One region of the Kiloniella sp. genome, then DNA from elsewhere that is predicted to be linked to it. Evidence: predicted binding sites of a transcription regulator. Region 1 holds the regulator's gene; each other region holds the start of a gene.

Region 1 (5,244 bases):
TTGCGTCAACCCGTTGCTAACGATCTTCGGGCCGTCATTGCTGCTTTTAAAATTTCGTCTGATCTTGAACGTATTGGCGATTATGCAAAGAACATTGCCAAGCGCAGTATTGCAATCAACCAAATGCCGCCACAAAAATCCGTTACCAGCATTATGCGGATGTCCCGGTTGGTCCAGGAAATCGTCAAAGATACCCTTGACGCCTTTTCCAACAGCGATAAGGACCGCGCGATAGATGTGTGGCACCGGGATGAAGAAGTTGATGAAATGTACACTTCTTTGTTCCGCGAACTTCTGACTTACATGATGGAAGATCCACGGAATATCGGCGCCTGTACACACATGCTCTTTATCGCCAAAAACATCGAACGCATGGGCGACCATGCAACAAATATTGCTGAAACTATTTACTATTTATCGACCGGCGAACGTTTAGAAGGTAAACGCCCCAAAGGGGATCGCACCGCTTTTCAAATCCTTACCCCCGATGACGGGGAAGGCGAAGTAGAAATTTAATATAATGGAAAAAAAGGACCTTTCCATGAAACCCTTGGCATTAGTCATTGAAGACGAAATCGCACTGACAACGTTATTACGCTATAACCTTGAAAAAGAAGGATTTCGCGTCAATGAAGCACATGATGGCGAAGAAGCCCTCCTTCGTGCAAAAGAAGAAGCCCCGGATCTAATTCTTCTGGATTGGATGCTCCCGCTTCTATCAGGCATTGAAGTTTGTCGCCAGCTCCGTCGTCTGCCAGAAACCAAAGATGTGCCAATCATCATGCTAACAGCACGCGGTGAAGAAACAGACAAAATAAGAGGTCTAGATTCAGGTGCCGATGATTACATGACGAAACCGTTTTCACCTGCTGAACTGGTTGCGCGTATTCGCGCCATCATGCGTCGAAGCAAGCCGGAAACCGTAACCGAGGCACTTACCTTCGAAGACATCAACATGGATTTGGCTGCCTATAAAGTTTATCGCGGCGACCGCGAAGTTCATTTGGGTCCAACCGAATTCAAGTTGCTCCGCCACTTGATGCAAAACCCTGGGCGTGTCTTTAGCCGCGAACAGTTACTTGATTCAGTTTGGGGCCACGATGTGTACGTTGAACCCCGCACAGTAGATGTTCATATCAGACGCCTCCGCAAAGTCCTGAACGAAGGGACTGAACAGGATCTAATTCGTACGGTACGTTCAGCGGGTTACGCTCTGGATCGCGCCAAAGCAGCTTAATTAAGCTGCTTTATTATAGAAATAGCCAATAATCCGTCCCCTAATGTTTAGGACGTGGGTTATTGGCTATTTATGATTCACTACTAAAAAAGATTGTTTATAAAAGCTTTTCAATCTCACTCCATGCCTGCTCTGACGTAACCTCGGAAATATCATCACTGGGCGAGATAACGGGTTTAATCCAGTCAGAGTACGCGAAGTAATAGCTTTTAATAAAAATCCCCACCGCAGGCATGCTCGACATCGCAGCCAAGTTAAGACCAAAGCTATCGTTGCCTACGTAGAAATCACAAGATTGAAGCAAGGCATGACTGTGATGTAGCAACACTTTGCGGGTTGTCAGGTCAATAAATCGATCAGGGCTAGAGGTATTATCTAAGATACCTTGGGCAATCGGGGCAACATCACCAGCGCCAAACAACAGAATTTGACCGGGATAATTTTCCAAAAGACGTTCAGCTATTTCCGAATATCCTTTGACACCCCATTGCTTATAGGCTGCGCTGGCATTAATACCCAACGCAATCATTTTTGGTTTTTCTGGCAGTCCAATTTCCTCGAACGCAGACTTAACAACATGTTCCGGTTGCCGAAACCTGACATCACTATAATCATAGGAAATACCCACATCATCCATGACCATCGCAGCATGATGCATGAAAGCTGGTAAGGGGACCTGTTTCGGCGTCAACGTCCCCTTGTTAAGGAAAAAACGGTTCCAGGAGCCTTTGAAGTAATACCCATAACGGTTTTTGACACCCGCCATCATAATCGCGAATGAAATACCAGTCGATTTATGAAACACAAATGCCGTATCAATCTTTGCCACTTTCGTTAAACGACGTAACCTGCCTAAGTCAGCCTTGCCAGAAACGTCCTGATCCTTGGCGATAGGTAAAACCTGACTAACCATGTCAATTTCTGAGAAAAGTTCACTGATTTCCCGCCCTTTTTTGCACGCGAGAACAATCGACTTTCCTTCGGATTTTTCTTGGATAGAACGAATAAACGGCATATGGAACAGAGTGTCACCTAGCCCACCGCCAGTTACCACAAGTGTTTTACCCAATTCTGACATTACTGGTTAAACCTTATTGATTATTCTAGATATTAATCCAGCCGCAACTATACTCAAAGAGTCTGCTAAAGAAAGAAAGGAATTAGATCAGCCAGCAAAGAGTTTAATAAATATTGCCACTTAGTAATACTGATATCTGTAAGGCTAAAATTACCGCTTTGCCAAATATCTTATCAAGGTGTAAGGATTTCTTTTGGAAATGTTTTCTATATCATAAGAACAACATTACAGGAGAATACGTGTGACTCTATCCCCGCTAAATATTGCACTCTGGGCTATAAATCTGGAAACACCCCTAAAGTCTCTTGCAGACTGGATAGAGATTACCAGCCATCGGATGGAACAGGCTAAAGAGCAAGAGGCCAACCTGTTGCTCATGCCTGAATATGTTTCAGAGCAATGGATGTCCTTTGCCCCCGCTGGTATTGCATCTGACGAAGAAATTCCCTGGATGGCAACGCAGGCAGCAGATGCTATTGATCAGTTGAAAAGCTTAGCGAAAACGCATGAAATGGGGCTATTAGCAGGAACCTTTCCCGTTGCAATCGATACCAAAGACGAAGTCTCTGACTCACCCGTCAATGATAACAGTGGGTATTACAACAGAGCCCATCTGTTCTTGCCCGATGGGCGATATATCACACAGGATAAGCTGTGCCTAACCCCAAGTGAACAAGATCCCCAAGCATGGTGTTTGACACCGGGGAGCAAAGTAAAGGTTTTTAACTGGCAGGGGCTGCGGATCGCCATCCTGATTTGTTTGGATGTGGAAATGCCGGCTTTATCCTCTCTGATAGCCGATCACGATATTGATTTGATCCTTGTACCGTCGATGACATCAAAACTTGCGGGCTATAATCGCGTTTTTGGCTGTGCAAAAGCCAGGGCCATCGAATTACAGGCCGCAATCGCCGCTGTAGGTCCAATCGGTGCAACACGTTTTCTGGGTAAAAGAAGGCAAAACCAAACCTCTGCCGCTGCTGTCTACATTCCCTGTGAAGAAAGCCTCGGGCATATTGGGGTTGCTACCGAAATTTCACCCGCAGATACAACTGTTGGGCAGGGACCTTTGATCGTTGCTAAAGATGTACCCTTTGCAGAAATTCGCAGGTTGCGAAACGGAACAGCAGAAGTTTGGCCCGGTGCTTGGGATGCAGACCATGTCTTTGTCGAAGAAGAATAAAGTAGGGGCCTAATTTACCTGTTTGATCAGCTATCCTTGCCTTCGATATGTGTTCAACACATACCCCACAGAACAGACAAGGCGCAGATTAGATATTTTCTAAAGTAAATAAATTTGTTAGAAGCGCGCCAGCATAGAAACATGGCGACTTTTTCCAAGAGGTAAAGATCGCCCTTAATTCGGTCATTGGGCGATCCCCATGGCCTTAAAGAGATCCGATCGGATACCAGATGAAAGCCTACAATTTTTGCGACCCGAAAAATATCAAAGCTGATGTTCTCTCGGGATTAACTGTTGCTCTTGCCCTTGTACCAGAGGCTGTCGCCTTTGCTTTCGTGGCACAAGTCGATCCACTGGTTGGCCTATATGCTGCCTTTATTGTTGGCTTAATTACCTCATTAATCGGGGGACGTCCGGGAATGATTTCTGGCGCCACAGGGGCACTCGCCGTTGTTATGGTTGCCCTAGTTGTTTCGCATGGAGTACAATACCTATTTGCCGCCGTGGTTCTGATGGGTATCCTGCAAATTCTTGCTGGTATCTTCAAGCTCGGGAAATTTATTCGTCTGGTTCCACACCCTGTAATGCTTGGCTTTGTGAACGGGTTGGCCATTGTCATCTTCCTCGCCCAGCTATCCCAGTTCAAAGTTAACCCGACAGATCCCAGTAGTGAATGGCTGAGCGGTGCAACACTTTATATCATGCTCGGTCTTGTTGCTCTAACAATGGCAATTAGCTTTCTCTTGCCAAAGGTTACAAATCTGATCCCGGCCCCATTGGCTGCCATTGCTGTGGTCACTGCGGTTGTTATTGGTTTCGGACTTGATATTCCAACCGTTGGTAACATGGCGTCTATCGCAGGTGGCTTGCCAGAGTTTCATATTCCAAGCGTCCCCTTCACGCTTGAAACTCTCTATATCATTTTTCCATATTCACTTATCCTTGCCGCTATTGGCCTGATTGAATCGCTGCTAACCCTGACCTTGATTGATGAAATCACTGAAACCAAAGGTCGTACATCACAGGAATGTATGGGGCAGGGCATTGCAAATCTTGTGACCGGATTCTTTGGTGGTATGGGTGGCTGTGCCATGATCGGCCAGTCCATGATCAATATTAAATCCGGTGGTAAAGCGCGCCTCTCAGGTGTTGCGGCTGCGGTCTTCTTGCTGATCTTCATTCTATTTGCTTCGGATCTTATTGAACTTATCCCACTTGCCGCACTGGTCGGGGTGATGTTTATGGTAGTGATCGGCACGTTTGAATGGTCAAGTTTCCGCATTCTCCACCGCATTCCAAAATCAGATGCTTTTGTCTTGATTTTGGTTTCTGGTGTCACAGTTTATAGTGACCTTGCCATTGCCGTTGTTGTCGGTGTGCTCGTTTCTTCCCTGGTCTTTGCCTGGAACTCTGCTAAGCATATCTATGCACGCGTCGGTACCACAGAAGACGGCAAGACAACAGTCTATGAGATTTCTGGCCCATTGTTCTTTGGGTCAATCAGCTCGTTCCGAGACCTTTTTGATCCCGCCAATGATGCTGATGATGTGGTCGTGGACTTCCAGAACGCCCGTGTTTGGGATCATTCAGGCCTAGAAGCAATCGACGGCTTGGCTGAACGCTACACCCGCAGAGGAAAAACGCTGCACCTGCGTCATCTAAGCCCTGATTGTCGTCATCTGCTTGAGAAGTCTGTCAGCATGGTCGAAGAAGATAAAGAAGGCGATCCACATTACGGCATCTTTG
Region 2 (5,244 bases), on a different contig from region 1:
CTTGGCAACAGAAGGGCCAGGTGTATTACAAATACGTTCCCAATTAATTGCGGATGCTTTGGCCGCCGGCGGCGAACAGGTTGAACTATTGGTGAAGGCTTTGCACAACTTTGAATACACTAAGCTCACGCTGGATATTAATAAGCCTATCAATTCCGCCGCTCAGGTGAGCCTTGGCATTAGTGGTGCAAATAAAGATGTTCTCGACGGGCATCCTTTCCAATTGAATATCAATCTTGAAACAAAGGTTGAGCCTTTGCTTGCTGTTCTTTTACAGGGGCAAAAAATTTCGAGGGGTTTGGTCTCTGGGTTGCTTAATAAGTAGGTCGTAAGGCTATTTGAAATGATGCCGAATTTGCAAAGAGGGTTAAAAATGCCTTTCCCTTGCCTTATTTCAGTGACTATTGTTGGGAAGATTTAATGTTTAATGGCAGAGGATAACGCCTTGGGTGGCCTTCTGAATGAAAATATAAACAAGCAGCTTGTTCTTGTTACCGCGGTTGTAATAGGGCTTCAGGCTTGTACGCCAACTGTTAAGGTCGAGGCACCGAGAGAGCCGATTACGATCAACCTTAATATCAAGTTGGATGCTGAAGTACGTGTTCGTCTGGAAGATCAGGCGAAAGATGACATCAATAATAATCCAAATCTCTTCTAGATTGCCGGTGGAGGAAACTGAAACAATGGTTTTGAATAGCATGAAAATGTTGAGAGTTCTGTTTCTGGCTTTTGCGTTTGCATCCGTCATTCCAGCAGCTTGGGCTGCTGATCTTGATAGTTTGCGCAGTTCGGGGGCTGTCGGTGAACGGTATGATGGTATGGCTGTTGCGCGTGATGGCTCCGCATCTGATTTTGTGTCTGCGACAAATGCAAAACGCACGCAGATCTATCAAGAGCGCGCAAACAAAGAAGGTGTTAGTGTCAAACAGGTCGGCATGGTTTATGCCAAGCAGATTATGAGTAAAGCCCCAAGTGGAACCTGGTTCCAGGCAGAAGACGGTTCCTGGGTGCAGAAATAAATGTATCTAGGCTTAAGTATTTAATATCGTTGTAAAATCCCGCTATTTGAGCGGGGTTTTTTCTTTGATTGAACAGGCGTATCCTTTTTAATGTGATTAATTAAGATGGTTCTCTTTGTTTATTTATTAGTTGGAATATCATCGTTCTTTTTGGTGATTGTTCCGATCTCGGGCGGGATAGTTCTTAATCCCTTATTGTCCCTGATCGTTGACCCCCATACGGCGATTAGTGTCACCGTGTTCTTCTTCATGATTAATAGTGGCATCAAAGCCATAATCTTTCGTAATGATATTATGCTGAAATATGTGATTGAAATGCTTCCAGTTTCAATTGTTGCGGCAATTATCGGTACATATGTTGTTGGCTTGTTCTCTGAAATGTTTTTGTATGTGTTGATGTTTTTGATGACATTATTCTTTGCATCAAAAAAATTGTTTCCAGCCTTATTTAAAAGTAGTGGCAGTGTCGAAAAGACTCATAGCGGTTCTATAATAACAAGCTTAATGTCAGGTTTTATGCAGGGTGTCGGTTTGGGGGGCGGTGGTTCTTTAAGAAAGATATATTTCTTATCAAATAATCTGTCACTGCAACAAATGCACGGCACAACGTCTGCTCTTAGCGTCATGTTGGGGACTGTTTCAACGTTTATTCGCTTAGAAACCGATCAGGTCACAACGGAAATATTGTTACCTGTATTATATTTAATACCTATAATGGTGGTCTCAATTATTTATGGGAAAAAAATACTCATTAAATTAAGTGATCGTACATCTGATGTTATTATTAAAATTACGTTGTCTCTAACTCTTTTATTCGTCGCATTTAAATTAATTTAATGGTGATTCGTCTGTCGAATGGGTCTTAAAAATATAATGTCAGATTCCTTTGCTTAATCTGACATGAAACTGAAACCTGGCCTTGTTAAGGCAATCAATCTGATTGTGTAAAAGGTTAGGAATTTACGATGGATGATCTGGCTGTTGACCTTCCGGATGCGACCCCCGAAGACTGTGAAACGAACACTGATCATCCCGGTTGTGATTGGCTGACTACAAAATCACCTAAGCGTTTCATTAATCGTGAACTGTCGTGGCTAGCGTTCAATTTTAGAGTGCTGGAAGAAGCGAGTAATCCGGAACATCCGCTATTAGAGCGCTTACGCTTTGCATCGATTTCTGCAAGTAATCTTGACGAATTTTATATGGTTCGTGTGGCGGGGTTGATGGGGCAGGTTGCTGCGGGTGTTACCAAGCTTAGTCAGGACGGTTTGACGCCTGCTGAACAATTACAGAAAATTTCTATCCAAGCCGGACGCTTGATGCAACAACAGCAGGTTGCGCTAGAAGATGTATTTACAAAGCTTAGATCCAAGAACCTTTTCCTTTTAAATCCAGATGAGTTGAAGGGGGATGAAAAAGAATGGCTGACGTCATGGTTTCAGACCCAGGTTTTCCCCGCGCTGACACCTTTGGCGGTTGATCCTGCCCACCCGTTTCCTTTTATTCCCAATAGGGGACTGGTTCTGGCCCTAGAGCTTTCTAGGCAACAAGATAACCACCTGATTAACGGTCTTGTGCCTATTCCTCACAATATCCAACGGTTTGTTAAGTTACCAGGTATGCAAGATCGTTTCATTGCCTTGGAGAATGTTATCCGAATGTTTATGGATACCTTATTCCCGGGTTTTGAGCTTTTGGGGAATGGTCTTTTCCGTATCTTGCGGGATTCTGATGTTGAGGTCGACGAGGAAGCGGAAGACTTGGTTCGAACGTTTGAAACCATGTTACGCCGTCGGCGTCGTGGTTCTGTGATCAGACTTCAGGTTGATGCTTCAATGCCGGAAAGCTTGCGTGCATTTGTCACAAAGCATCACGTTGTCAATGAGAATGATGTTTTTGTTTTGCCGGGTATGTTGGGTATTTCTGATGTGTCTCAGATGATCGTTTCTTCACGGCATGAATTGTTATTTGAAAGCTATACACCCCGCTTTCCGGAACGAATCAAGGATTTTGGGGGGGATTGTTTTGCTGCGATCCGGGCAAAAGATTTTATTGTTCACCATCCCTATGAAAGTTTTGATGTTGTGGTGCAGTTTGTGAAACAGGCTGCGCGTGATCCAAAGGTTGTTGCCATCAAACAAACACTTTACCGCACATCAAATCAGTCACCGATTGTTCGGGCATTAATTGATGCTGCAGAAGCGGGAAAGTCTGTTACCGCGCTGGTTGAATTGAAGGCACGGTTTGACGAGGCAGCCAATATTCGTTGGGCTCGTGACCTGGAACGTGCAGGTGTTCAAGTGGTTTACGGCTTTGTTGATCTGAAAACCCATTCCAAGTTGTCGATGGTTGTGCGACGTGATGGGGATGGGATGAAAACCTATGTTCATTTTGGAACGGGCAACTACCACCCGATTAATGCAAAAATCTATACTGATCTCAGCTTTTTTACCTGTAATGAAGAGCTGGCACGGGATGCGGCCTGTCTTTTTAATTTTACGACAGGATCGGCCGCACCAAAGGAGATGGAGAAGCTGGAATATGCCCCAAATACCTTGCGCCAGAGGATAAAAAAAGAGATTGCAGCTGAAATAAAACACGCCAATGAAGGAAAACCCGCAGCGATCTGGATCAAGGTTAACAGTCTTGTTGATACAGATATTATTGATGCGCTTTATGTGGCCAGTAACGCCGGAGTACAAATTGAAATTGTGGCCCGGGGTATTTGCTGTTTGAAGGCGGGTATCGCAGGCTTGTCAGAAAATATACAGGTACGCAGTGTCATCGGACGCTTCTTGGAACATAGTCGTATTTTTTGTTTTGGGAATGGTCACGATCTGCCATCACCAGATGCCAAAGTGTATATATCCTCGGCAGATTTAATGCCGCGAAACTTGGATCGTCGGGTCGAGGTGATGGTGCCGATCGAAAATGATACGGTAAAGCGTCAGGTATTGGATCAGGTAATGTTTGCCAATCTACAAGATGAAGCCCAGAGCTGGATTATGCAGGCGGATACAACTTTTAAACGAGTAGAGCCTGCCGGGGTTGGTTTCAGTGCGCATAACTTCTTTATGACGAACCCCAGCTTATCTGGACGTGGTAAGGCGCTTAAAAAGAGTATGGGTAAAAAGCGCCGTAAAAAATAGTGCCTTCAATGCGGTCGGTATTTCACGAGCGCAATATATTAGATTGAAGAAGTCATAACAAAAAACGGAACAATGATGTTCCGTTTTTTGTTGTTTCGTAAATGGTAGATTTATGCCGAGATTAACCATGGTTAAGGCCACAGTTGCACGCTTTATTTTGATATCTGGATTATTGATATCTGGTTTTCTTGATTGCGAGATCCCAACCCTCAAGGTTTTGTTTTCTGGTTGCGCCATCCATTTCTGGTGTAAAGCTTCGATCCAACGTCCAGTTTTCTTTAATATCTTCGAGTGATTTATAAATGCCGTGTTGAAGCCCTGCAAGATAGGCTGCGCCCAGTGCAGTGGTTTCTGGGACGGCAGGTCTGTCCACTTCCAAATTTAGTGTATCGGAAAGGAATTGCATGACCCAGTTGTTGGCAACCATGCCACCATCAACCTTCAGGGCTTTGGGCTTGATCCCGTCGTCTGCCATCGCCTCAAAAAGATCTCTGGTCTGATAACAAACCGCTTCCAATGTTGCTCGGACGATTTCTTCTGGTCCGCTGTCTCTTGTCAGCCCATAGATGGAGCCGCGGGCATGGGGATCCCAATAAGGGGCGCCAAGCCCCGTAAAGGCTGGAACAAGGTAAACGCCTTTGTTATCCGGAAGGCTTTTGGCAATCGCTTCAGTTTCGGATGCTGATTCAATTATTTTAAGGCCGTCGCGAAGCCATTGTACTGCTGCGCCGGACATAAAAATTGCGCCTTCTAAAGCATAGGATGTTTTGCCATTAATCCTATATCCAATAGTGGTGAGTAGCCGATTCTTTGAGGACAGAGGTTTTTCGCCTGTGTTCAGCAAAACAAAACAACCTGTGCCATAGGTGCTTTTGATATCCCCTGCATCATAACAGGTTTGGCCAAAACTTGCAGCTTGTTGATCGCCTGCAATGCCCTGTATTGGAATGGGAACTCCAAATATATCAGCGTTTGTTGTGCCGAAATCGGCTGCAGAATCTTTTACTTCTGGTAGGAGAGAAGCAGGAATATTGAACAATGCCAAAAGTTCATCATCCCATTTGAGGTCATGAATA
Region 3 (5,244 bases), on a different contig from region 1:
TGTACTTGTTTCTTCCTGATGGATGCCGGTAATTTTTCCATCGTGTGATCGTGATACGTAAGGCATAAATACTCCAGCGGGCGAGTGATAATCACGACCCTCATCTAAATTGCTAAACGGATAACCTTCTTAATGGAAGGTCTCTATCCTTAAGGTAGCGATAAATGGTTAATGACAGGTAAGTAATTGTCTTTCTGATAGAAAATACTTCGCTAAACGGTAATGCAAATACGTTTTCGTAGGGCTAAGCGACCCGACAAGACTTTGGCCTTGTTAGGGTCACATTTTTATCGATAGTCATCAATATACTATCATTGCAGGCACTGTGGTGTGTTATGTTTGTTGTTGTGTAATAATGAAGGGGATTGAGATGGTAAAGTTCGTAAGTAAAATTGTTTTTTTCTTGGGCGTGTTGATTGCAGGTTTCTCTTTGTCCGCGAATGCAAGACCCTTAACCGGGGTGCAGGATATTAAATTAAATATTTCACCCCTGGGGCATTATAGCAAGCAGTGTGGGTTGAGTAGAGAAGCGTTTGAGCGTGCTTTATTGGGGGGAATTCCCGAAGGCGGTATTCGTCTGAGTAATTCATCGTCTTATTGGCTGCATACTCGGGTAACGACAGTCATTTTTGAAAAGACCAATTGCGTCAGTAACGTTGAGGTCACGTTGTACGCAAATACGCGCTATTACAATCCGGCTACCCAGCAGGAGCTTTCTGGACGTGTAGAAGTGTGGCGGGCTGGTGGATTATATAGCTCTGTAAATGACAGTCATCAGGTTCAGGTTAATAGCGCATTGAGAAAGGTTGGACGCAAGCTACACGAGGCTTGGAAAAAAGATCAGCAGTAGGTTGCTATCGAAAATTTTCAGAAAATTTTTTTTCGTAAATATTCGTGATTTAAATTTTTGCTTAATAAGCTGATCTATAAAATGGTGATGTTATTTTTATTAAAATGACTTTGTTCTCATATATTTATGAGGCGATATTTATAGAGTGTTATTGAAAGGTATTACATGGACGATAAGACATATGATATTCCGAAATTTTATCACGATGATGATTTTATGGACTCTGGGGATGCTCGGCCATTAAGAATTCTTTCTGAGTATTTTGGTCCGCAAAATCGATTTGAAAAATTTAACGTAGAAGACACGATCGTTTTTTTTGGTTCTGCCCGTATTAAGTCAGAGGAAGAGGCTCTGGCTGCGATGGCTGAGGCTAAACGTACCGGGAATGGTTTACGTAAGGCCGAGCAAATGATGAAGGTCTCTAGGTACTACGAAGAGACGCGTGAATTAGCACGGCGTTTTACAGAGTGGTCTAAGACCTTAACAAATGATGAGCGCCGTTTCGTTGTGTGCACAGGTGGTGGCCCTGGGATTATGGAGGCAGCTAACAGAGGAGCCTCGGAAGGCAAGGGGATTAATGTAGGTTTAAACATTTCATTGCCTTTTGAGCAAAGTGAAAATCCTTACATTACCCGAGAGTTGGCTCTGGAATTTCATTACTTCTTTATGCGTAAGTTTTGGTTTATCTATCTGGCCAAAGCGGTTCTGGTGATGCCAGGCGGTTTTGGTACGCTTGATGAATTCTGCGAATTGCTAACACTTATCCAAACCCAAAAAATAAAAAAGAAGATGCCAATAGTTCTCTTTGGGTCTGATTATTGGAATAAGGTGGTGAATTTTGAAGCGCTTTGCGAGTTCGGTACCATAAGCGAAGAAGATCTTGATCTCTATCTGGTTACGGATTCTAAGGATGAGGCTTTCGAGTATGTCACCAAAGGATTGTTAGAACATGCGTTGGAATCCCCCGGACCAATGCTCTGAGATGCAGTTGAGTTGAAAGATTGTTTACAGGCCTCTTCATAGAAGGGGCCTGTTTTTTATGAAGTAGCTTTTATGGGGGGCGATTATTATTGCTATTAGATGATAATTCAATCCATAGGGCAGGACTATAATAATCATACAAAATATCGATTTGATGTATGTGGATTGTCACGCCACTATATAAATAATTCTCTTATTTTGACGTAAATATAGTTTTAAGTTCAACTATAAATGTGCGAATGTTAGAAAAATGGTGTATATAGATATATTTTTGTTGATATTTTGTTGTTAATACCACATTTTATTGTTATGAAAATATTTCTATATTGTGACACTTTTGTGAAATTAGCCTTGTCTGCAGGAGGAGCTTAAAGCTACAAATACTAATTCTGGAATGATCTGCCACAGGGTAGGTGTGGTGCTGCGTTATTCGCGGGTAGTATTCTGTAACCAAAAAATCATTGAATGAGGTAAGTATAAGCGTGTCTGGTTTTGACCTTTTGTTAAAAATAGCTGGTGGTGTTGCTCTTTTATTGTGGGCGACAAGAATGGTGCGCACGGGTGTGTTGCGTGCATATGGCAGTCAGCTTCGTCGTTTTTTAGGATCGGCCACTAAAAACACGCTTTCTTCATTTGGTATGGGCATCGGTATGGCCGGTATCCTGCAAAGTTCCACGGCAACGGCATTACTTACAGTTGCTTTTGCAGGAAAAGGATTAATCGCGATTGGGCCTGCTTTGGCAGTGATGCTGGGGGCAGATGTCGGTTCTACGCTTGTCGTACAAGTACTTTCTCTGGATATTTCCTGGTTATCACCAGTATTGATTTTAATAGGATTTGTTTGTTTCACCACAAGACCAACAATGACACTTCGCCACTTGGGGCGCGTGTTTATTGGGCTTGGCTTGATGCTGCTTTCACTGAAGCTGGTGGTTGGTGCTTCTGAGCCAATGCGTGATAGTGTGGTGTTGCAAAACATTCTGGCTGCTTTGTCCGAAGCCCCGTTGTTTGCCGTTATTTTGGCTGCTTTAATTACCTGGATCACGCATTCGTCGGTGGCAATGGTTTTATTGATAATGTCGTTGAGTGTCGCTGGGGTCGTTTCCGCTGATTTGGCTCTGGTTCTGGTCTTAGGGGCAAATGTCGGTGCTGGTATTGTTCCTATGGCCTTAACAATGTCAGAAACGCCAAAAGCCCGACGTATACCCATGGGGAATATGCTCTTTCGATTTGCGGGTGTTCTTATCCTTTTACCATTGATGGAAATTATCACGCCTTATGTTGCAGAATTGAGTGGTGCAGGTGTAGGACGCCAAGTGGCGAATTTCCATACCATATTTAATATTGGCCTTGCGATTGTCTTCTTACCGCTTGTCGGGGTGATGTCGAGCTTAATGGAGCGCGCTTTGCCTGAAGGTGCTGGTGCCGAAGATGACCTTAAACCTAAATATTTAGATCAGAGTGTGATCAATACTCCAACAGTTGCTGTGGCATGCGCTACCCGTGAGGTGCTTCGTTTAGCGGATGTTGTCGAAGAAATGTTACGTAAGAGTATTGGCGTCTTTGAAACAAATGATCCGGTACTTCTTCAGGAAGTTAGCAAAGCTGATGATCAAGTAGATGAACTTCATGAAGCGATCAAACTGTACCTTACCAAGGTGAGCGTTCGTGAGTTGGATGAAGACACAAGTGCACGTTGTGTCGAACTGATTTCATTTACGACCAATCTAGAACACATTGGGGATATCATTGATAAGAATTTGCTTGAGATAGCGAATACAAAAATTAAGAAAAGGATTGAATTCTCCGAGCAAGGTTGGATTGAATTGGTCGAGCTACATCGCATGGCATTGGATCAGATGCAGCTGGCGATGACGGCTTTTGTATCTGGTGATGTGGATATCGCTAGACAGCTTATTGCTGGTAAAGAGAAGTTTAGGGATATGGAACAACGTGGTGGAGACAAGCACCTCGATCGGCTGAGAGAAGGACGCATTGAATCAATTGAATCCTCAGCCTTGCATATCGACATGATCAGGGATTTAAAGCGAATAAATTCACATTTGACATCTGTTGCTTATCCGATTTTGGATGCGAGTGGTGAATTGCATGAAAGTCGTCTTCGGGTACGGCCTCATTCTGAGAGAAGGTCTGCGAAGGCGAACACGTAATCCGGCGTAGCCGGTAAACTGAGAGTGCTTTTGGCAGGATACTCTCAGTTTGAAAGGGCCTTGATTCCTTTTTGGAGGAATTAAGTTTGGACGGGTGTTCAAGTTAAAGTTTTTGCGTAACAAAGACTTAGCATAAATGTAACAAAGTGCCGCTATAGACGGCACAGTACATAAAACTGAATAGGGATGTTGAAGGGAAAGCCCTTTGACGATCACAACGAGGAGCATGAAAGTAATGAAAAAAGCATTTTCAACCAAACTGCTAGGTGGCGTAGCCACAACTTTGGCCGCTATTGGCTTTCTTACCGGCAGTGTATCTGCTGAAGATCTAACTGTTTATACTGCTGTGGAAGCTGAAGATCTGAAGCGTTATGCTGCTGCATTTAACGAAGTGCATCCCGACATTACGGTCAATTGGGTACGCGATTCCACAGGTGTTGTTACTGCTAAATTATTGGCTGAAAAAGACAACCCGCAAGCTGATGTTGTCTGGGGTTTGGCTGGGTCCAGTCTTCTTCTTATGAAAAAAGAAGACATGTTTGAAACTTATGCTCCTGCTGGCGTTGATCAACTGGATAGTCGCTTCCGTGATAATTCCGATACCCCAGTTTGGGCTGGTATGGACGCTTGGGTTGCTGCTGTTTGTGTGAACACAGTTGAGGCAGAAGCGAACAACCTTCCAATGCCAACATCTTGGGCGGATCTGACGAAGCCTGAATATAAAGGCCATGTTGCAATGCCAAACCCTGGGTCTTCTGGTACAGGTTTCCTAGATGTTGCTAGCTGGTTGCAAATGTTTGGTGAAGAAGATGGTTGGGCGTTCATGGATGACCTCCACGAAAACATCAGCCATTATACACACTCTGGTTCTAAACCTTGTAAACAGGCTGCTGCTGGTGAAGTGTCCATCGGGATTTCTTTTGCTTTCCGTGCCGCAAAATCTAAAAACCAAGGTGCGCCATTGGAAATCGTGATGCCATCAGAGGGTGTCGGTTGGGAAATGGAAGCCGCTGCTATTGTTAAGGGCACCAAGAAGCTTGATGCAGCCAAAAAATTGATGGACTTCATTGTCTCAAAACCAGCTATGGAGCATTACAATCAAGGTTACGCTGTTGTTGCTATGCCAGGTATTTCAAAACCAATTGAAAATTACCCAGCAAACATTACAGACAGCATGATCGCAATGGACTTTGAATGGTCTGCGAACAATCGTGATGCGATTCTGGCTGAATGGACAGATCG
Region 4 (5,244 bases), on a different contig from region 1:
GCAAAGCAGTATCGCAGGAAAATACCAGAAAAGGCAGAGACAATTTGTGTCAATTAGCATAATTTATTGTCTTCTATGAAAAGGATTTTACGACAATACTTATAAAACAGGCTGATTCATTATCGGTTGTCACGCAAATCAGTAATTTCCTTTAATCCAAAATAAAAAGCCAAGCCCATTTTAAGCGCTTTGGTTTTGGGAGTCTGAGTATGCAGAGTTTAGGATCTTATGATTATGTGATTGTCGGTGCCGGAACAGCAGGCTGTGTACTGGCAAATCGGTTGTCAAAAGATCAAAATAATTCTGTCCTTTTGTTGGAGGCGGGTGGCAAAGATAATTACCACTGGATCCATATCCCTGTTGGCTATCTCTATACCATCAACAATCCTCGAACCGATTGGTGTTTTTCAACAGTTAAGGAGAAGGGATTGAATGGTCGCTCTTTAAGTTATCCTCGCGGTAAAGTCTTGGGTGGCTGTTCTTCAATAAATGGCATGATCTATATGCGCGGTCAGGCCCGTGATTATGATCAATGGCGACAGATGGGAAATACAGGTTGGGCGTGGGACGATGTTCTTCCCCTTTTCAAACGGGGAGAGAGTTACCACAAAGGAGATTCAGAGTTTCACAGCGGTGGGGGCGAACTTCGGGTTGAAGAACAACGCCTGTCCTGGCCAATCCTTGATCGCTTCCAAGAAGCTGCTGCAGAAGCTGGTATCCCAGTCACAAAAGACTTCAATCAGGGGAATAATGAAGGGGTTGGGTATTTTGAAGTAACCCAAAAAAAAGGGGTACGTTTCAGCGCAGCTCGTGCTTTCCTTCATCCGGTTAAAGATCGAAAAAACCTGACCGTTCTCACACAAGCACAGGCACGAAAAATATTACTTGAGGATAAGATCGCCAAGGGGCTAGAGCTTGATTTTCAGGACGTGCGTTCAGAAGTGAAGGTCCGAAAAGAGCTTATTTTATCTGCGGGCGCCGTGGCGTCCCCAGTGCTGTTACAAAGCTCTGGTATCGGCGCGGGAGAGCTTTTGGCACAGCATGGTGTTGAGGTGCAGCACGAGCTTGCTGGTGTTGGCAAAAACTTGCAGGATCATTTGCAAATTCGCACCGTATTTCAGGTCTCTGGTACAAAAACGCTTAATGAAATGTCGCATAGCCTTTTTGCCAAAGCGGGTATGGCGGTGGACTATGCCTTGTTTCGAAAAGGACCCTTGTCTATGGCACCAAGCCAGTTAGGGTGCTTTGCAAAGAGTAATCCGGGATTGGAAACACCTGATCTGGAATATCACGTGCAACCGCTTTCGACAGATAAGCTGGGTGATCCTCTCCATAAGTTTTCTGGCTTTACCGCTTCTATCTGTAATCTACGTCCGGAATCAAGAGGCTATGTTCACCTCAGTGATCCAAACGGGAAGAACATGCCAACTATTGCGCCGAATTATCTTTCGACCGAAGGGGACCGGCAGGTGGCCATTAATGCGATTAAACTGACACGTAAAATATGCGCAAGCCCGGCATTATTAAGCCACTCACCGAGGGAGTATCTACCTGGTTCTGATATTGTTAGTGATGAAGACATCCTCAAAGCTGTCGGGGATATTGGCACAACAATTTTTCACCCCGTGGGCACTTGTAAAATGGGGTCTGATTCAATGGCGGTGGTTGATGAAGAACTTCGTGTACATGGTATCACGGGATTACGGGTTGCAGATGCCTCAATCATGCCGACCATTACTTCTGGTAATACAAATGCCCCAACTATCATGATCGCTGAAAAGGCGAGCGATATGATTCTTGGGGCAAATAGCTCAAGCTAAATCAATCTGCCTGACTTATGAGTGATTTTTTCATCATCTTTTATGATTCGATAAGAGGCCGGGAACAAAACGTTTATTAAATCTTCCCGGATTTGATGAGATACTGTCTACAAAAAGGTATTCAGCAGGATGGTATCGTTCAAAAATTCAAAGGCTGGCATCTCATAGAGTTGATGCAAACGGATCAAATCTAAAATTATTAGTTAAAAATATATCTTCAAAGGTGAGTACTTCACTGATTTATTCTGCTGAAGGATCTGATTTGTTTGGGGAATGGGGCGTGTCATCAAACTGTCATATTAGAGTCACGAAACGATAATTTGTCATTTAACCGCAACGAAACTATCACAAATCGAAAATGACCCCGATCTTGGTGTATGAAAGTTTGAAAAATGACATCTTCTGATCCGTCAGGAAATACGAATTCATCGTCATCAGGCGATATGAAGTTAGCAAAACCATCCCTGGATAAAGATTTAAGCAAAATCGTTACGATGGAAGAGGCCACGCGCTCGATATCGCAACACCTTTTTGCACCGGGTTTGGCGATACTCTTTCTGGCGGTTGCCGGTGGTTTTGCCAGTATTTTGATCGGGGCGCAGCCAAACGCGGTTTATATCATCGTTGCGGCAACTCTTGGCGGCTATATGGCGCTGAACATTGGTGCCAATGATGTAGCAAACAATGTTGGCCCAGCTGTAGGGTCGCGGGCTTTGACCATGACCGGGGCGCTGATTATTGCAGCTGTGTTTGAAAGTGCGGGTGCGCTGTTGGCCGGTGGTGATGTTGTCTCCACGATTTCCAAGGGAATTATTGATCCATCCCTTGTCCCTGATAGCCAGACCTTTATCTGGGCGATGATGGCAGCACTTTTGTCATCAGCCCTGTGGGTAAATCTTGCAACCTACATTGGTGCGCCGGTCTCAACGACACACTCTGTTGTTGGTGGTGTGATGGGGGCTGGTATTGCTGCTGTTGGTTTTGGCGCTGTAAACTGGTTTACCATGAGTAAAATCGCAGCAAGCTGGGTAATCTCCCCCGTTCTGGGCGGTGTTATTGCGGCACTATTCCTTGCCTTTATCAAAAGTAACATCATTTACCGCGATGATAAAATCGCGGCCGCGCGTCGTTGGGTGCCTATGTTGCTTGCGATCATGGCAACGGCTTTTTCATGTTATTTGATGATGAAGGGCCTGAAGAAAATTTGGAAGCCTGACCTTGTAACTGTTGCCATGATTGGTGCTGCAATATTTGTTGCTTCTTATGCGCTTTTAAAGCCCGTTATTCGGAAACAGTCCGAGGGTATGGAAAATAGGAACCAGTCTTTAAGAGAACTGTTTCATCTTCCGTTAATTTTCTCTGCTGCTTTGTTGTCTTTTGCGCATGGTGCGAATGATGTGGCTAATGCTGTTGGTCCTTTGGCGGCTGTTTTACACGCTGTGGAATCAGGTGACATCGCTGCGAAAGTTACCATTCCGGTCTGGGTGATGATTATTGGGGCAATTGGTATCAGCCTTGGTCTTTTCCTCTATGGCCCTAAACTTATCCGTATGGTTGGGGAACAGATTACCAAGATGAACCCGATGCGGGCTTATTGTGTGGCACTTTCTGCTGCGATTACTGTGATCATGGCATCGGCTTTGGGATTACCGGTTAGCTCTACGCATATTGCTGTGGGTGCAGTATTTGGTGTTGGCTTCTTTCGTGAATACTACACCAAGAAAAGCAAACGTCGCCGTCAGTATGTTCGACAGCATGAACGTCACCCGGAAAGCAAACACGAAGGAACTATTTCTGACCGTGAAGAAATAGGGCGGCGTAAATTGGTTCGTCGGTCCCACTTCACGACCATTATTGCAGCTTGGGTGATCACCGTTCCCGCCGCAGCATTGTTGTCTGCTTCGATCTTCTTTGCGATAACGTTTGTATTATAACTTAATTTTCTGTGATTGCGAAAAAAGCTCCGGTTCCGGGGCTTTTTTGCTTTTGAAGCTTAGAGGTTCTGTATTTATACAATCAACTCCCCAAGATGACTGATCCAATTTGGTGTCGTCTTTGGTCGTGTAGTAATTAAGCTTCGTCAAAGACAAATTGCCAATGGACAGACCAAGGGCTTTTTCGGGTTTTAGGCCCAGCGCATGGGCGACTGCGGCTCGAATTGTTCCGCCATGGGTTACTGCAATAATATCTTTGCCGCTGTATTTTTGATTAAGGACATCAATAGATCTTGCTGTTCGGGAAATAAGGTCTTCGAAACTTTCACCACCCGGAGGGGCTTCGGATGCAGGCGCATGCCAAAAACGATGCCATGCATCACCTCGAATTTCGCCGAGTTCTTGATGTGTCATACCATGCCAGTCGCCAAAAGACTGTTCCTGAAAGTCGCCGATTACATCGTAGTCAGGAAAACAGGTTTCTTGCATTTCTGCGCGAATAGCATTGGCCGTTTGGTCAGTTCGTTTTAGCGGTGTGGTCACCCAGATGGCGTCATCGGGCAGGGTCCCAGCGAGAGCCTGAAAGCTCTCTTTGTCATGGCAGTCACAGTTAAGATCCAGATTGCCGTATATCGTGCCGTTGTTTTCGGTTACAGGCGCATGCCTGATCCACCACCATCTGGTTTGTGTCACCTGTGCCTCCTAGGCGATATAGCTTAATAGGACAAGATAGGTCATGATTTCACACAGTTGGACCGCAGTGCCAAGGACATCACCAGTATACCCGCCAACTTGTCGCATTGTTAGCCATGATAAAAACAGAATCATTAGGACATTGGAAACAAGAACAATCAAGATGGACAGCGGGGGGAGAAAAATAAAAAGGAAGAACAAAGTCAGAAGCAGACTGCCATAACTACTTCGTAATTTAGGTTTTGCGGCGGTTGCGGCCATTCCGCTTTTTTTCGCTAGGGGAAGGTGGCTCATTATCAAGGGGGCAAGGCCTCTCCCAATCATATGTGCGGAAATGTAAATAGCAAAAATTTGGGTCAGGATTGCCCATTGATAGTTGTCTGCACCTATTGGGCTTAGTTGTGCAAAAGAGAGTAAACTACCTAACAACAGGGTGCGCATTAGAACAGAGATACCAAGGGCCAGGACACCATAACTCCCAACGCGGCTATCTTTCATGATCTCAAGCTTGCGTTCCGGATCGTGACTGCCGCCGAAGCCATCGGCAACATCAGCCAGACCGTCTTCATGAAGGGCGCCTGTGATCAAGATACTGGAGACAATTGCGAGAAGGGCGCAGACATAGAGCGGAAGCGAGAGGTAAAAGCTTAGGACCAGAACTGATGCACTGATAAAACCAACCAGAATGCCAATAAGAGGAAAAGACCAGGATGCTTCTGCGAGGCTACGACTTGTCGGGTTGCCTTCGTTATTCATTGGATAGGGCACCGGGATGCGTGTCATAAAGGCAAGTACAA

Evidence for each region. The regulator PhoB, encoded in region 1, activates phosphate uptake and scavenging genes when phosphate is short. The targets are predictions, from matches to a motif close to TNTCATAAAACTGTCA.
Region 2: the regulator PhoB is predicted to act here: its motif matches at 1,916-1,931, upstream of ACN0QW_RS00265 (RNA degradosome polyphosphate kinase).
Region 3: the regulator PhoB is predicted to act here: its motif matches at 4,169-4,184, upstream of ACN0QW_RS06345 (putative 2-aminoethylphosphonate ABC transporter substrate-binding protein).
Region 4: the regulator PhoB is predicted to act here: its motif matches at 2,102-2,117, upstream of ACN0QW_RS08390 (inorganic phosphate transporter).

What each region holds. Positions count from the first base shown of each region.
Region 1 is NZ_JBLXHT010000005.1:258,887-264,130, forward strand. It holds gene phoU (phosphate signaling complex protein PhoU) at 1-516, shown strand, start outside; gene phoB (phosphate regulon transcriptional regulator PhoB) at 521-1,237, shown strand; gene ACN0QW_RS10785 (glycosyltransferase family 9 protein) at 1,335-2,315, opposite strand; gene ACN0QW_RS10790 (nitrilase-related carbon-nitrogen hydrolase) at 2,557-3,498, shown strand; gene ACN0QW_RS10795 (SulP family inorganic anion transporter) at 3,729-5,244, shown strand, end outside.
Region 2 is NZ_JBLXHT010000001.1:49,494-54,737, forward strand. It holds gene ACN0QW_RS00245 (intermembrane phospholipid transport protein YdbH family protein) at 1-325, shown strand, start outside; gene ACN0QW_RS00250 (YnbE family lipoprotein) at 428-658, shown strand; gene ACN0QW_RS00255 (YdbL family protein) at 684-1,019, shown strand; gene ACN0QW_RS00260 (TSUP family transporter) at 1,125-1,856, shown strand; gene ACN0QW_RS00265 (RNA degradosome polyphosphate kinase) at 1,985-4,168, shown strand; gene glpK (glycerol kinase GlpK) at 4,338-5,244, opposite strand, start outside.
Region 3 is NZ_JBLXHT010000003.1:71,534-76,777, reverse strand. It holds gene ACN0QW_RS06365 (hypothetical protein) at 1-66, opposite strand, end outside; gene ACN0QW_RS06360 (hypothetical protein) at 371-850, shown strand; gene ACN0QW_RS06355 (LOG family protein) at 1,016-1,831, shown strand; gene ACN0QW_RS06350 (Na/Pi cotransporter family protein) at 2,314-4,002, shown strand; gene ACN0QW_RS06345 (putative 2-aminoethylphosphonate ABC transporter substrate-binding protein) at 4,238-5,244, shown strand, end outside.
Region 4 is NZ_JBLXHT010000004.1:35,849-41,092, reverse strand. It holds gene ACN0QW_RS08395 (GMC family oxidoreductase) at 210-1,820, shown strand; gene ACN0QW_RS08390 (inorganic phosphate transporter) at 2,213-3,754, shown strand; gene ACN0QW_RS08385 (histidine phosphatase family protein) at 3,749-4,447, opposite strand; gene cobS (adenosylcobinamide-GDP ribazoletransferase) at 4,457-5,244, opposite strand, start outside.